DNA from 3 places in the Paenibacillus paludis genome. Region 1 is predicted to be linked to each of the others. Evidence: riboswitches for the same ligand, from Rfam matches in the RefSeq annotation. Region 1 holds a riboswitch; each other region holds the start of a gene.
The links. A riboswitch is a leader RNA that binds a small molecule or an ion and turns the genes downstream of it on or off. The one in region 1 is predicted to bind cyclic di-AMP.
Positions count from the first base shown of each region.

Region 1 (5,060 bases):
CCAAAATATTCGCCCGCATGGGTTCCGCCGGCAATTTCGTGATGGCCGGGCAATGGTTTCCCAAACTGAGCGTCTATGAACCTGCCGGTACCCGGGGTGTACAAGAGGAAGGCTGGAATCTGCACCAATATCACGGAACATCCGAATTTTACAGCGATTTCGGTATCTACAATGTAACCATCTCCGTCCCCCCCAATTATATCGTTGGCGCAAGCGGGTTCCCGGTCAAGAGCGCCAAGCTGAAGCAGGATCAGAAGGTGTACCAATTTTATGCGGATGATGTACATGACTTCGCCTGGGCCGCTTCTCCGGACTTTGTGGTAGCCGAGGAGGCCTTCTCTACAGACCATGTACCGGGCGTGAGAATCAAGCTTTATCTGGACCCGCTGCATAAACATCTGCAGGAGCGTTATTTCCAGGCAGCGAAGGCCGCCCTGACCAACTTCAGCAAATGGTACGGACCTTATCCTTACTCTACATTATCCATCGTCGTACCTCCCAAAGAGGGCAACGGCGCCGGCGGGATGGAATATCCCACACTGGTTACTGCTTTTGGCGCAGCTGAGGCTTCTCCAGGAACCTCTCTGGAGCGCACGGTCATTCATGAGATCGGCCATCAATATTTCTACGGGATGTTAGCCAGCAATGAATTCGAGGAGGCCTGGCTGGACGAAAGCTTCACTTCCTACGCCGAAGACAGGCTGATGGAGCAGGAGTATGGGGTATCATCCAATCATGTCCTGCAGGCCAGCCTGGTGACATCCTCCCAGCCGCTTGACCTGGAAACCTGGAAATACACTCCTGCTGATTCCTATGCCCGAAATGTGTACATCCGCGGCAAGCTGGTGCTGAAGGATATCGAACAGCAGGTCGGAACCAAGACGATGGATACCCTAATGGCGGCCTATACCCGTAAGTTCCGCTTCCGGCATCCTTCTACCGCTGACTTCCAGAAAATCGTGGAGAAGGTGACCAAAAAATCCTGGCAAGCCTACTTCGACCAATATGTATACAGCGGCGGTTCTCCGGATTTTTCGATTGATCATATTAAAATCTCTGACCCTAAAAAAGAGGGCGGCGATGATAATGCCCGTTACGAAAGTTCAGTAGCGGTCAGCAATAAAGGAAATCAGTATGGTGACGTCCCGATAAAGTTCACCTTCCTGGATGGCTATACCGTCCAGCAGTTTTGGAATGGAACAGAGAAGGAAACCACCTTTCAGCTAGCCTACAAAGCGCCTCTTTTGTCCGCAGAGATTGATCCGGAGCACTCCATTCTGCTGGAGAGTAAGCATCTCAACAATTTTAGACTGGCGGAGCTGGAGCGAAAGACGCTCTCCCGCTGGACGCTTAGTGCAACGAAGCTGCTTGAAACCCTGCTCGGAACTCTTGTCTGGTGAGGTGAAGGATTGTGAAAAGATCGATAACCCGCGGCTGGTACAGCATGAAAGAGCAATTTTATATTCTGATTCTGCTTTTTATCTATCGGCTGCTTTGGGGCTATTTCCTGTACAGATTCGTCAGGTCAGCCCTCATCCCGGTGCTGCTCCGTTATCCCGATACACACGCCGGCGGCAGCGGAATAGGCAGATTGCTGTATTATATCGAAGGACAGACTGCATTGGGCACAGACCCCGGGGTGCTGCGCTGGCTCTGGCTGCTGCTGGCCCTCTCAGCGCTACGGCTGCTATGCTCCCCCTTTATCCGTGCAGGGCTGCTGCATGAGCTGCACCAGGAGCGCAAAGGGGAGCGGGGAATGTTCTTTTTTCCCGGAATGAAGCTTTACGGACTCCCCGTACTGCTGTTCAGTCTAGCGGAATGGCTTCTGGCCGCAGCACCGCTGTATTGGCTTCTCCCCAAAATGTACGGGCTTCTCCTCAGCGGTATTCTCGATTATACCCTGCTGCTGAGACTGGTTCCTTATGTTCTGGCCTGGCTCCTGTACTTCTACCTGATCCGCATTCTGCTGCTGTACATGCAGTTTGGCTTCACCGGAGGAACAGGCATGTTCTCTTCCTTGCTGGTTGGCCTGAGGGTAATCCTCCCTTCCACCTGTATATCTGCACTGTTCGGCGCCGGCGGCCTGCTTCTGCTGCTGCTCTCCGGAGTGACCGCACTTTTCTGTCCAGGCCTGCCCGCACTGCTGTTCCGGCAATTTTCACCGCTTCCCTCAACGCTGTTCAAAATGTGGAGCATAGCGGGGCAGTATCACCTTTGGTGCAGCAAAACATTTCCACAATAATTACGCCAGTCCCTTGGCATAATAGAAGAGTCACTGCCCCAGATAAAGGGCGGGACTCTTCTTTTGGTTACAACGTGATTTAGGGTATTTGCAAAACTGTAAATCCTCTGGTACAATGATGCCTGTACCAGTAGTAACAACTTTGTAATCTTTTGAAACTAATTTGAAGTAAATGAATGTGCCTTTAAGCATTTAACCTTGTCGATACGTCACTGTTTCGGTGCATAAAACGCCAAATTCCCGGCACCGGGAAGTGGGGGAACCATATTTTGGGTGAATTGATCTCGCTTTAGAGGGGTCATAGGGGAACCTTCTACCGAATCCTTAAGCTAACCTCGCAGGCCTTGGAAGGAGTACATCTTTTGAAAAGTCATAATTTTAAGAAGAAATGCACCGCAGCAGCATTAGGGCTGGTGATGGTGTTCACGCTTGGAGCAGGGAGCGCTTTCGCCGACTCCAGAATGGATACGGTTATTACAAAAACACTGGGAACGACGTATAAAACCGGAGGCATAAGCACTGCCGGCTTTGATTGTTCTGGATTCACCAAATATGTATTTAAGAATGTTGGCCTTACCTTGCCCCGCACTTCCAAAGCACAATTCAGCGTTGGAACCGCCGTATCACGGAATAACCTCCGTTCCGGCGACCTGGTATTCTTCAATACCCTTGGCAATGGAGTCTCCCATGTCGGCATTTATGTCGGCAACGGAAAATTCGCCCAATCCTCTTCATCCCGTGGTGTAACTATCAGTTCAATGAGTCAATCCTACTGGGCCAACCGCTACGTTGGAGCCAAACGAGTAATGAGCACAACAGCTTACAAAGCTATCGCTTACGATTGACATCCCTCAGGAATTTCATCCTCCAATAAATAATTGTAACTTATAGAGATCCGGAAACTGATTATTGCCGTAATCATTTCCGGGTTTTTCCTTTTTGTCTTCCTTATTCTACCTTTTACACGTATTTGAGGTCTGTGAAACACCTTTTTACTAAAAATCCCAACAAATCTAAGTTAAAGCTTACTCAGCGCGTAAATATAAGACCTTTTTAGCAAAGATAACTCTTAAAAAGCGTAAATATTATGCATTAATATGTTTTAAGTGATTGCCAACTGGCGAAGTCTTTGTTACAATTATCGCAGTGAGTTTTTAGTAACATTTTTGTAATTATTGAATCGGGTTTTACAAAGGTTTTGTCATGTATTGGTTAACAAGCTAATCCTAATCAACAGTCATGCCGAGTTCCCTAACCATTAGGGAAACGGGGGAACCGATTTTGGGTGAATTGACCTCCTATTCACAGAGGGGTCATAGGGGACCTTCAACCGAACCCTTAAGCTAACCTCGTAGGCATTTGGAAGGGGTATTCACTTTTGAAGAAGAAGTTAGCAGCAGCAGTACTTAGCTTTTCCATTATGCTTACCATCGGAGCAGGAAGCGCTTTCGCGGATTCCAAAATGGATAAAGTCATCGACAAGACCATCGGAAGTAAATACGTATCCGGCGGTGTATCGACCAACGGCTTTGATTGCTCCGGATTTACAATGTACGTTTTTGATAAGATCGGTATCAATTTGCCACACCAATCCGGTTCCCAATACCAAATGGGTACTGCCATTTCCCGGGATGATCTGAGAGCGGGAGATCTTGTATTTTATAATACAAGCGGTAAAGGTGTATCCCACGTCGGCATTTATGTCGGTGAAGGCAAATTCGCACATGCTTCATCCTCCCGTGGTGTAACCATCAGCACGATGAGTGACAGCTACTACGTCAACCGCTACGTTGGCGCCAAACGGATCATGAGTACAGATGCTTACCAATCCGTTACTTCTGATTCCCAAGACAATGATGACGTACAATAAGTTGTCGTAAAACGGGTACTCTTCCATGATTTTTGCCGAAATCTGGAGGGGGCCTGTTTTTTTTTGTCTATAAAATTACTTACCCCTCTCAATATCCGCCAAACATAAATCTCCCCCAAATTTCCTCCATTTTATAAAATATTTTTACCACTTTGTCAAGTTTCCGCCTTTCAGAAAATTTCTGAGTCGAATCAGGCCAGTTATGGATATAATTAGGTATAGCTAGTGCTGTTGCTCCCCATGAAAGGAGGCCGGTGGCCTTATGATTAGCTCCCCCGTTACATTCCATGTAGTTCCCATGGAGATCAGCCATGCCGAAAATATCGCCGCATGGAATTACAAAGCGCCTTATAATATTTACGAATGGATGCCTTGGTCCCAAATGGAGGCGCTTGGCATTGAATTTGGCGATCCAGAGCTACGCAGAGACCAGTATGTTTCCGTGGTCAACGAGCAAGGCATCCTTTGCGGCTTTGCGCAGTTGTTTCCGATGGAGGGTGTCGTCAGGCTGGGTATTGGAATGCGCCCCGAACTTTGCGGACACGGTCTTGGCCACATTTTCATGGAAGCCATCGTTCAGGCCGCGCTGAAGCGTTATCCCGAGCGGGAAATTGATTTGGAAGTATTGACCTGGAACCAGCGGGCGATCCGAACATACCAAAAATGCGGCTTCACGATCACGGATACTTATGAACGCCTTACTCCAACCGGAAATAAGCCATTTTATTGCATGGTCTATGATAAACAACATAACGTTCCATTAAATTGAAAATTTTAGTGTTGAAATCGTCCACTTTTTTGACACAAATGCTATGATAACGCTTCACCATCCTATATAATGTAGGAAGCAGCTTACATGGAGGGGACGGATGAAGATGCAGAAATGGATCATGGGCGGTTTGTTTTTCGCAGCCTGTGCCTTTGCGGTAGTGCTCTTGTTCACATTAC
Region 1 covers NZ_JBGJZP010000035.1:17,478-22,537, reverse strand. Annotated here, with positions in the region: gene ACAN56_RS34315 (M1 family metallopeptidase) at 1-1,400, shown strand, start outside; gene ACAN56_RS34310 (hypothetical protein) at 1,412-2,242, shown strand; cyclic di-AMP (ydaO/yuaA leader) riboswitch at 2,463-2,601, shown strand; gene ACAN56_RS34305 (C40 family peptidase) at 2,659-3,087, shown strand; cyclic di-AMP (ydaO/yuaA leader) riboswitch at 3,473-3,615, shown strand; gene ACAN56_RS34300 (C40 family peptidase) at 3,621-4,112, shown strand; gene ACAN56_RS34295 (GNAT family N-acetyltransferase) at 4,375-4,881, shown strand; gene ACAN56_RS34290 (c-type cytochrome) at 4,988-5,060, shown strand, end outside.

Region 2 (5,060 bases), on a different contig from region 1:
TTTGAGATCAAGGAACCGACGCTAAACCAAATCTTTATTAGAGCGGTAGGTGAATCCAATGAATAAGATGGGGACGATTATCGGTTTTACATTCAAGAATAAAGTAAGAACCAAGGCCTTTCTGATTACTACGCTGATTCTGGTGGTTCTGCTGAGCATCGGGATGAACATTCCGTATATGGTGAAGCTGTTCCAGGGAGACGACGGGTCCGCAAAGAACCAAGTGCAGATCGGAGTCGTGGCAGAGGATGGCAACCGCGTAGCTGAGCTCCTCCAGGCCTATAGTCCGCCTGAGGGCGTGACCCCGGTAACGATCAGTCCATATGCTACTGCCGATGATGCGGCCCTCAAGAAAGGTCTGGACGAGGAAAACATCGAGGGCTATATCACATTGGGTGCACAGAGCGGTGAAGGCATTCCCGCGGTTACCTACTACAGCAAGAACGGTGAGATTGATTCGGATGTGCAAAGCTATCTGCAGAATGCACTGCAGCAAGCCAATACTCAACTGATTGTAGGCGATAAGCTGACTGCGGAACAGGTGGCTGCGATGTACACCCCGGTATCCATTGGTACCCAGCAAATCAGCTCAGAAGGAGCAGGAAATGAAGGTACGGCAGAGGAATCACCGCCAATTATCAACTATGTGATTGTATATGCCCTGCTTATGCTGTTCTTTATGTCGATTATGATGACAGGCAATATGATCTCCGCCGAAATCACTTCGGAGAAAAGCTCCCGTATCATGGAGATCCTGATTACAAGCGCTGCACCACTGACGCAAATGTTCGGCAAAGTGATTGGCATCTTCCTGGTCGGCATCCTGCAAATTGCGATTATCTCCGCAGGCGTAGCTGCCAACCTTATGCTTCCGCATAATGCCAGTATCCTGACCGATTTTGATCTTGATCTGGGGCAGCTGGACATCAGTATCCTTCTATACGGACTGGTACTCTATATTCTGGGCTACTTCCTGTACGCCTTGATGTACGCAGCTGTAGGTTCCATTGTCAGCCGTACCGAGGACCTGGGCCAGGCGATCATGCCGATCCTTATGCTGGGCTTCGTCAATTTATATCTTCCGATGTTCAGCATCTCTGTCCCGGATACCCTGCTCGTTAAGGTAGCAAGCTTTGTTCCATTCACTTCTCCGCTCAGCATGCTGCTGCGTATTGGCGTTGGCGAGGTAGCGACCTGGGAGATTCTGATCTCGATTCTTATCTTACTGGCAACCACCTTACTGTTCGGCTGGCTGGCCGCCAAGATCTACCGCACGGGAGTGCTGATGTACGGCAAACGCCCAAGCATCAAGGAGATCAGAAAAGCGATGAAGGCCTACAAAATTTAATTGGAATCATCAATATAAACCTTTTGAGGAGTGCTTGATTTCATTCAAGGGCTTTTGACAGGAATGGGCATTGCCGGTATGATTGCGTCATTAATCATCTTTGGCAGACATTCTAAACGCGCAAACTAAGAAGTGATCATAGGTTTTACTGAGGAAGCCGCGGTTCGGAAACCGCGGCTTTTTTGCGGCTCCCCGGGAGTTCAGAGCCAAACTGGATCAGTGAAGGTTTATGGTGTATGTTATTTAATAAGGAGTGGTAATCTTGAAAAAAAACAATCAAATCCCCGCGATCCTCGCAGCTTCAATTCTGCTGATTCTGCTCAGCAGCATGCTTAAGCCAGAGGGCTCTACCCTGCTGGGTGTGCTGCAGACGTTAATGCTCGGAGTGGGCTTGCTGGGCTGCTGTACAGCGGCCTGGAGATTCGCCAAAGGCGGCAAGGGCAAGAGCTGAGTATAAATAGAAAAGGCCGCAGCACTATGCTGCGGCTTTTTCATGCGCTTTGACAAGTTGCTATATTCCATACGCAGCTATACAACAAACAAGTTTGCTTCAGGCCGCAACGTTTCCAACCGGCACATTTGCTCGCGCACATGTCTCAGCCGGGTTTTCAGCACTGGCACGCTTTGCTCAAGAATGGTGCTGATTGCCGGCAGAGGCAGCAGCATGCCGTACCATAACACCTGCACAATCTGATCCTCCCAGGCTAATCCATTGGAAACAAAGAGGCTGCACTCCTCTGCAGCCCGGGAGCATTGCTGAATGCACTCCCGGTACGCATCCAGAGAGAAAGGCTGCGGGATGAAATCATCATGAAGGTACCGGGTATAAAGCTCAGTGAAGGTCTTCATCGCAGTCTTTTCAGCAACGGCACCCTCTCCCAGCAGCAGACTGGTGAGTGCATAAATATTTCCGGTGTTCTTTTGGACATATTCCGCAAACCCGCTGGCAGCTGTCCATTCCGGGGATAATGGGTCTGGCATGTCTTCACGTTCCTTTCTGAATAAGAAATTATAAGATGGAGAAATAAGCGATGGATCTGTCCATTAGCTCGGCTATGTCCGGTTCCTGCCAGCTGCCTTTATGCAGCAGGGAACTTGAAGGTTTATAGTACATCCGTCTGAAGGGGGGCGTACCGCCGGCCCCAGCTGTACGGGAATAGGGAACCATTTGCAGATGTGACGTGACGACCTTGCCTTGCAGCTTGGCTTTTAAATCCAGCAGGGCCGTTTGCACGATTTCTTGCTGACCCGGCTCCCACTGCGCACCTAGCTGCTGTACAATTTCTATGGCTTCTTCCAGCCTGTGATTGCGTATACTTCTCAGAAAGCTGCTCCATTTAATGACGTCAAAATGATCGCCTTCCGCAGACAGTATCCCCGCTCCCCAGCTGCACCCAGCCTTGCACGTAAGCTTCAGCACACCATACCGGCATTTGCCGGATGACTCCGCGGCATGATGGAATGGCCAGGGGGCATCGAATACAAACACTTCTATACGTAACAGCCTGCGCTGGTTCATTTCGTTTTCCCTCCTACCCATTTATAAGCTGCAGCCTCAGCACAAAAAACCGCAGCAGAGGAGGACCTCTGCTGCGGTTTTGGTACAGGCTTAAATACACCTGGCGCAAAAACGTGGCGGATCAAGGTTCTCTCTAGTCGCTTACGGGGTTAGCTGTCGGATTCGGACGGTGAGAGTCGCCCTACCTAATGAGACCACAGTCTCCTTCGGATTCACCCCAAGAAAGATTCTTATCTTCCAGGTAAGGCCCTGCGGGCCTGATGGTTCCCCCGTTTCCCGCACTGCGGGAATTCAGCGTTCATATCGCATTTCATGCATTGGATTCAAACCGAATCATACTCTTTTCGCATGAGCTTTGTAAAAAGGAAAAAACATTCTTCTGAGCCGATTTTCAGGGAATTCTGGCAAAGGAAACGGTAAGATGCGCTAAAAGGGTGTTTATCAACGGTTTTCGGCTTTTTATCTCGTGCATACGACTACTTTTGATTTAGGGTGATCAGAGCACAAAAGGCAATTTACTCAACATTGGGTGAATAAAATCACAACGCTGAATGCTTTTCCGCAAATCGTTGATAAGCCGAGTAAATAAGAGGAATGATGAGATTGAGGCTTAAGTAAGCGCTACCTGATCTGGATTGGGTTTACTAAATGCATTATTTTGGCAGGTTTGGCGGTTTACAAGGCCGTGACCGCCAGAGTATGATTACTTCTGTTTACTACACAATCGAATACGCAGTCCGCTTAATTTCCGTTATGGAAAGCGGGGGAACCAACAATCGGCAGCCGATGTGAGAGTCGGAGCCGGTTATGGGGTGAATCCTGTGAAAGTGCGAGAGAATGCTCGCATGGATACAGGTAGGGCGACTCTCACTGCCCGAATCCGACAGCTAACCTCGTAAGCGTATTAGAGAGGATGAGCACAATGTGACCGCTAATTGGACCACAGAGGGAATTCCTTTGTGGTTTTTTGCTGTGTTCGTACGAGAAATGAATGGAAGTCCTAGGCCGGAGGAGAGGAAGATATGGCGAATTCGGAAGAATATGTACTCATTAACGCTCCGACTAAAGCGGGGGAGCATTTTATCAAAATCTTAAAGTTCAGAGGCTACAAGATCGCAGGAATCGCCAACAATGCGGCGGAGAAGCGGCGTCTGGAGGAGCTGGGAATCGAAGTCAATCTTGTGGTGGATACACATCATCAGAATACATGGTTCCGACCCTCTTTTCCGGTAGGCAGAGTATTTCTGTTCGAGAGCAGTGTGACCTTATGCTGCCGGTATATCCAGATGTGCCGGACCTGGACGACAAAACCAATATACGTAATTACGACTTCGATGAATCCCAGACTGGTCTATAAAGGACTTGGAGCGGATTCCGTCATCTATTCCCACAGCGGAAATGTCTCTTTTCTGGCGGATGTCTCAACGAATCCAGGATAAGGCCATATAAAAGGGCAAATAAAAGGCATCCCCTGGACAGAGGTCCAAGGAGATGCCTTTTTCAAAATATAAATATTTATATGCCTCACGCTATGAATTATTCAGCAGTTGCTCCAATAAGCTCCTTAAGTTCGGAAACGTTGAAGCCTTTGACTGCGCGGCCTTCGTACACAGTAACAGGCACACCCATGAAGCCCAGCTTCTCGACTTCTTCCTGATACACTGTACTTGTCATAACATCACGCACCTCGAAGCTAACATCTTGCTCGGTCAGCCACTGTTTCACTTGATTACAGTCGCTGCATCCTGTGGTGGAATAGACAATAACCGGCTGGCTCATTGGCTCACAGCTGCCTTGATGGCGTCCCGGGTGATTTTCCAATGGGAGGTGTTCCAGCGCACTTCGCCGTCTTCGAGCAGGAAGATCTGCGGAGATTCATGCTTGATCCCGAAATCTTCGGCAATCTGATTGGACAACGGACGGTCTTCAATCACATGGACAATGGCAGCTGGAGTCTCGGAGCCTTGCGCATAGGCTGTGAATTCCTCGTTGGCCTTGGCGCTGATCGGGCAGGTAGTGCTATGCTTGAAAAGCAGTTTTTTACCTGGTTGCGCAACATATTGCTGCAGTTCTTCCAGAGTATGAAGTTGTTGGATAGACATCGGTATCTCACCTTCCTATAAGTACTTGTAACTACGATTGTAACATAGTTCAAAATTAAATCAAAAGGAAGTTAGAGCACCTCTTTCAGCG
Region 2 covers NZ_JBGJZP010000017.1:34,045-39,104, forward strand. Annotated here, with positions in the region: gene ACAN56_RS25860 (ABC transporter ATP-binding protein) at 1-66, shown strand, start outside; gene ACAN56_RS25865 (ABC transporter permease) at 59-1,348, shown strand; gene ACAN56_RS25870 (hypothetical protein) at 1,611-1,799, shown strand; gene ACAN56_RS25875 (hypothetical protein) at 1,877-2,329, opposite strand; gene ACAN56_RS25880 (hypothetical protein) at 2,358-2,867, opposite strand; cyclic di-AMP (ydaO/yuaA leader) riboswitch at 2,992-3,174, opposite strand; cyclic di-AMP (ydaO/yuaA leader) riboswitch at 3,596-3,784, shown strand; gene ACAN56_RS25885 (hypothetical protein) at 3,890-4,306, shown strand; gene ACAN56_RS25890 (glutaredoxin family protein) at 4,404-4,646, opposite strand; gene ytxJ (bacillithiol system redox-active protein YtxJ) at 4,643-4,969, opposite strand.
Region 2: it holds a riboswitch for cyclic di-AMP, as region 1 does, so the genes downstream of both, ACAN56_RS25880 (hypothetical protein) here and ACAN56_RS34305 (C40 family peptidase) in region 1, are expected to answer to the same signal.

Region 3 (5,060 bases), on a different contig from region 1:
CTCGCTAAGTTCATGAACATTTCCAGCCTTAACCGCAGGGATCCCCTTCCAGATTGCTCCGTTAAGAATGTCAGAGGCTTCGGTCTTGTCACTGTTCACCAGGAAGATATGATCTGCGGTCAGTTCAGCCAATTTCTCCAGCGTGATCGGATTCCAGGTCGCTCTGGATGCCGCAGGAATTTCTGTAACCAGGTTGGGTTGCTTCAACCCCAGATCCCCGTACAATACAGCACCACTGCTGCGTGTTTCATCTACTATAAAGAAGTTCTTCGACACCAGCCACAGAATGGCGACCGAATCATCACCAATGGAGCTGCTGATTTTGGCTTTTGCATCTGCTGCTTTTTGATCGTAATCCGCAATGGCTTGTTCAGCTTCAGTGCTCTTGTTCAGGAGCTCACCGATTTTGAGCAGCGATTTGCGCCAGTCTTTGCTAATCTTGTCACCAAGGACATAAGTAGGTGCAATTTTGTTCAACTGGTCATACAGACCGTTCTGCACACTAGACTCAGACTGCACAATGTGGAAATCCGGGGCAAAGCTGGTCACAGCCTCCAGCGGAAGATCATAGCTGATGGTTGGCACATCTTTAAGATCAGCAATCAGATATTCCTGGGTTCCGTTTGTCACGGACCACTGCGCTACCGGGGTAACGCCCAGTGTTACCAGGTAGTCTTCCATATAAGAAGCAAGTACGCGCTGCGGATTAGCCGGTACCGTGACTTCATGTCCCATGGCGTCTGTCACCGTTTTCTCTGTAGCCGGTGCAGTTGTTTTCGTTGGCGCTGCCGTTGCTTCAGCAGTAGCCGTAGCCGTAGGTGCAGCGGTAGCTTCCGCTCCAGAATTTGCAGCATTCTCATTATTGCCATTGCCGCAAGCGGACAAGAACAAAGTCATAGCCATACATCCGATCAATGCCAGCTTCATGCTGCCTGATCTCTTATTGTTCGAAAACATTAAATACCCCTCCTGTATTTACAAGCATTAATGGTCAAAGGTGTCCGAGGCCTTCGCCTTACTTTTTAAATGATATTGATTCTCATTATCTCTGTCAACAAAATTATTCGTTCTATAAAAAAAGGTTGCCTCCGCAAGCTACGGAAACAACCTCTGCTAACCATATTTATCTGCCTATTTGTGCAAATGATAGGGCACTGTTGCTACAACTATATCTTTTTGATTCATTAGATAAGAACGAATGAACAGGCTGGTCTGATTATGCAGGATCGCCTGCCACCAATGTTTGGTAATGAACTGTGGAATTAATACGGTAATATGGTCTGTAGTAGCGGTCTTCCACTCTACGGTATCGATAAATTTCACCAGTGGGCGGATAATGCTGCGGTAACGGGAACGAAGCACGATCAGGCGTACACCCGGGTTCCATTCCTCCCATTTTTGCTCCATCTTGTGAATTTCCTCTTCATCAAAACCAACGTAGACTGCCACCACATTATCTGTTAACGACTTCGCATAACTGATCGAATGCAGTACAGCGCGTGTCACACCCGCAACCGGAACAACAACGGTACTTCCTTTAATCAGCGGTTTATCCGTAGCAGGACATATGCGAAGCTGATCAGCTATATTCATATAATGGCGGTGAATGCGGTGGAATACGAACATGACAACCGGCAGGAAGATGAAGGCCATCCACACGCTGGAAAACTTGGTAATGATAAAGATAAGCGTAATCGTCAGGGTAGTCAGCATACCGATTGTATTGACTACAAATTTATTCTGCCAGCCTTTCGGCTTCGTTTTGAACCAGTGCACCATCATGCCAAGCTGCGACAGCGTAAAAGGGATAAATACTCCGACTGCATACAGCGGAATCAGCCCTTCTGTATTTCCGTGGAAAGCAGCTACAAGCACAGCCGACAATACTCCGAGAAAGATAATACCATTAGAGAAGCCCAGGCGGTCTCCCCGGACCATGAAGGCATGAGGCAAATATTTATCTTTGGCGAACATGAACGCAAGCAGCGGAAACGCCGAGTAAGCTGTATTCGCCGCCAGGAACAAGATGACGGCTGTTATCCCTTGGATGAAAAAGTACAAACCGCCCCGGCCAAACGTAGATTCGGCAATTTGCGACACGACGGTGGATTTCTCATTAGGAGTAATCCCATACCAGTATGCCAGCAGCGTAATGCCGGTGAACATCAATCCGAGGATGCCTCCCATCAGCATCAAGGTTTTGGCGGCGTTTTTTTCCGCTGGAGCTTTGAAGTTCGGAATGGCATTCGATACCGCTTCTACCCCGGTCAGTGCCGAACAACCGGAACTGAAGGCTTTGAGTAATAGGAACAGGCTGACATTGGAAACGGCGGAACCGATTTCCGGGATTTCGGCATGAGCGCCGCCTGTAATATATTTGTACACCCCGGCAATGATGAGTACAAAGATAGAGACCACGAACAGATACACCGGGATGGCAATAAATGAAGCGGACTCCGTCACCCCGCGGAGATTGATAATCGTCAAGATCAGAATGACGGAGACTGCAATAAGGACAGTATGATTATGAAGACTCGGAAAGGCCGATGTGATCGCATCCGTTCCCGCTGAAGCACTAACTGCAACCGTAAGAATGTAATCTACCAATAAAGAGCCGCCAGCCAAGAGGCCGGTAGGAACGCCCAGATTGCTTTTTGCCACGATATACGCTCCGCCGCCTTGCGGATAGGCAAAGATGGTCTGGCGATAGGAAAAAATAAGGATGGCCAGCAGGCCCAATACGGCTAATGCAATCGGCAATGAATACCAGATGGCGGTGAAGCCAGCGGCCACCAGTACAATCAGAATTTGCTCCGTTCCGTAGGCCACAGACGAGAGTGCATCGGAAGACAGAACAGCCAGTGCTTTCACCTTGGATAACTTTTCATGATCGAGTTCGTTCGACTTCATCGGACGCCCGATCAATAGTCGTTTTACCTTGCTTACCATTGTAGTAACAGTTCCTCTCTTTGTTGAGTTGAAACGGTAATACCGCGCGCCGTTTTCATTGGCAGGTTTCATAAATGCAGGCACAAAAATAAGCATACGGAAATGATCCGCATGCTTACGCATGCTCATTATCCCACCCTTGCTTACGAGGTTAGCTGGCGGATTCGGGCTGTGGTAGCCCTACGGTTCCGGTCATACTGACCTGCCTCCGATTCACCCCATTGACGTTGCCGTCAAGTTTGGTTCCCCCGTTTTTCCTTGCGGAAAATTCAGCGCATATTCAACTTCTCACAAGGACTAATAATAGTCTACAATAGCTTTTCAGTAAAGCGGTGAAAAAAATGAAAAAAGAATGAAAAAACATCCAAAAAGCTCAAATCCAAGATCGGGGATAAGTGGATCTTTCATTCTCTTTCATTATCCCAGCGTTCCGTGATTTTTGAGTGTTTTGGATGTTAATTGTGACAGAAATTAAGGAAATATTTTTGCTCTAAATTCTGCTTAGCCTTTTCTTATTCTGCTGGCTCTTCTTGGCGCCCGGTCCAGAGCAAAATTGCGATTAGAGCAAAAGCAATCAACGCAAGCAGAGGTACCGTAATGAACCCTAAAAAGTTCAAATAATCCTCATTGCAGGGTACACCAATTTTGCATGGCAAAATTTTACTGAGTGCAGGAATTTTCTGCTCTGCGTAATGGTACAGGGAGATGCTCCCGCCTATCAGACATAAAGGCAGCACATAAGGAATGATGCGTTTATCTCCCCGGTACGTGGCAATTCCGAGCAGAATCAGCTGAGGATACATAAAGATACGCTGGAACCAGCATAGCCTGCAGGGTTCATAATGCAGCACTTCACTAAGATACAAGCTTCCTGCTACTGCAATTACGGAAACAAACCAGGCCAGATACAGGCAGTGGCGTCTGCAGAAGGTAGAGAATTTCATCATTTGGCATCCGCCGAATCAAGGGCGATTTGCACCTGCGAGTCGATGGCTTTGATATCAAAAGCCTTGTCTACCTTGACTCCATTAACAAATACAGTAGGAGTAGAGGTCACTTTGCTGTCTTCGGCCAGCTTCATATCTCTCTGCAGTTCACTTTCATAGGTGCGTTCCTCAATGTCTTTACGCAAGAGGTCAAAATCTATCGGCAGGTTCTCTTTCTGCGCCAGGCTTACCAGGTAATCAGCGGTCGCCCACTCTTCGCTCTCCTCGCCCTGATTAGCATAGATTGCGTCATAATAGGTCCAGAAAGCTTCACTGTTCTGATGATAGACAGACAAAGCTGCTAATGAAGCTGTTTCGGAATCCGGTCCGATAAAGGCCATATTTACGAAGTAAAAGGCCGCTTTGCCCGGAGTTACGTATTTTTCAACAAGCTGAGGTTTGATGGTACCGGTAAAGTCTGAACACGCCGGACATTTATAATCCCCGAATTCGACAATTTTGACTGGAGCATCCTCTTTTCCAAGTCTGTGCATCTCGCTGTAATTAAAGTCAGAGTTCCCTTTTGGAATCAGCATGATTAGAGCGACAAAGATAATGATAACTGCTGCTACTGTGCTGAAGATCAGAATTCTCGTTTTTTGCTTCTGCTTTTCCTGTTCTGCCCTGCGCTTCTCCTGCTTGCTCTGTTGGGGAGCCGCGGCACTGTTTCGTTTGTTTTTGCTCAAAGAGAGTTCCTTTCCGTCCACTCAGGACCCGGGTAATGAAAGTCATATAATTTAAAATTATATAATTAAAGTTCTCTCTTTGGCAAACTTCCATAACAAACTTCAGCTCACACCGCCTTTGTTTTCAACTTACTGTTCGGAGTCTCTCCTTCCTTGCTGAAAAGCTGTTCCTTAGCCTGGTCCATCGGATGCAGGGGGATTCTAAAGATGAATTCCGTCTTTCCATCCTGCGGGGAATCGACCCATATCGTACCGTTCATCAAATCAATCAGCTTCTTGCAGATAGCTAGCCCAAGCCCCGTTCCGGGGTATTTCCGGCTGTGAGAGGCATCCGCCTGTGAGAAGGGCTGAAACAGCAGCGGGAGCTTGTCGGGTGGAATGCCGATGCCTGTATCCTTCACTCTAAACTGCAATTGTTCTGAGTTCCCCCCCGTACGGC
Region 3 covers NZ_JBGJZP010000001.1:403,568-408,627, forward strand. Annotated here, with positions in the region: gene ACAN56_RS01700 (iron-hydroxamate ABC transporter substrate-binding protein) at 1-957, opposite strand, end outside; gene ACAN56_RS01705 (APC family permease) at 1,132-2,949, opposite strand; cyclic di-AMP (ydaO/yuaA leader) riboswitch at 3,075-3,234, opposite strand; gene ACAN56_RS01710 (disulfide oxidoreductase) at 3,462-3,893, opposite strand; gene ACAN56_RS01715 (DsbA family protein) at 3,893-4,621, opposite strand; gene ACAN56_RS01720 (ATP-binding protein) at 4,729-5,060, opposite strand, start outside.
Region 3: it holds a riboswitch for cyclic di-AMP, as region 1 does, so the genes downstream of both, ACAN56_RS01705 (APC family permease) here and ACAN56_RS34305 (C40 family peptidase) in region 1, are expected to answer to the same signal.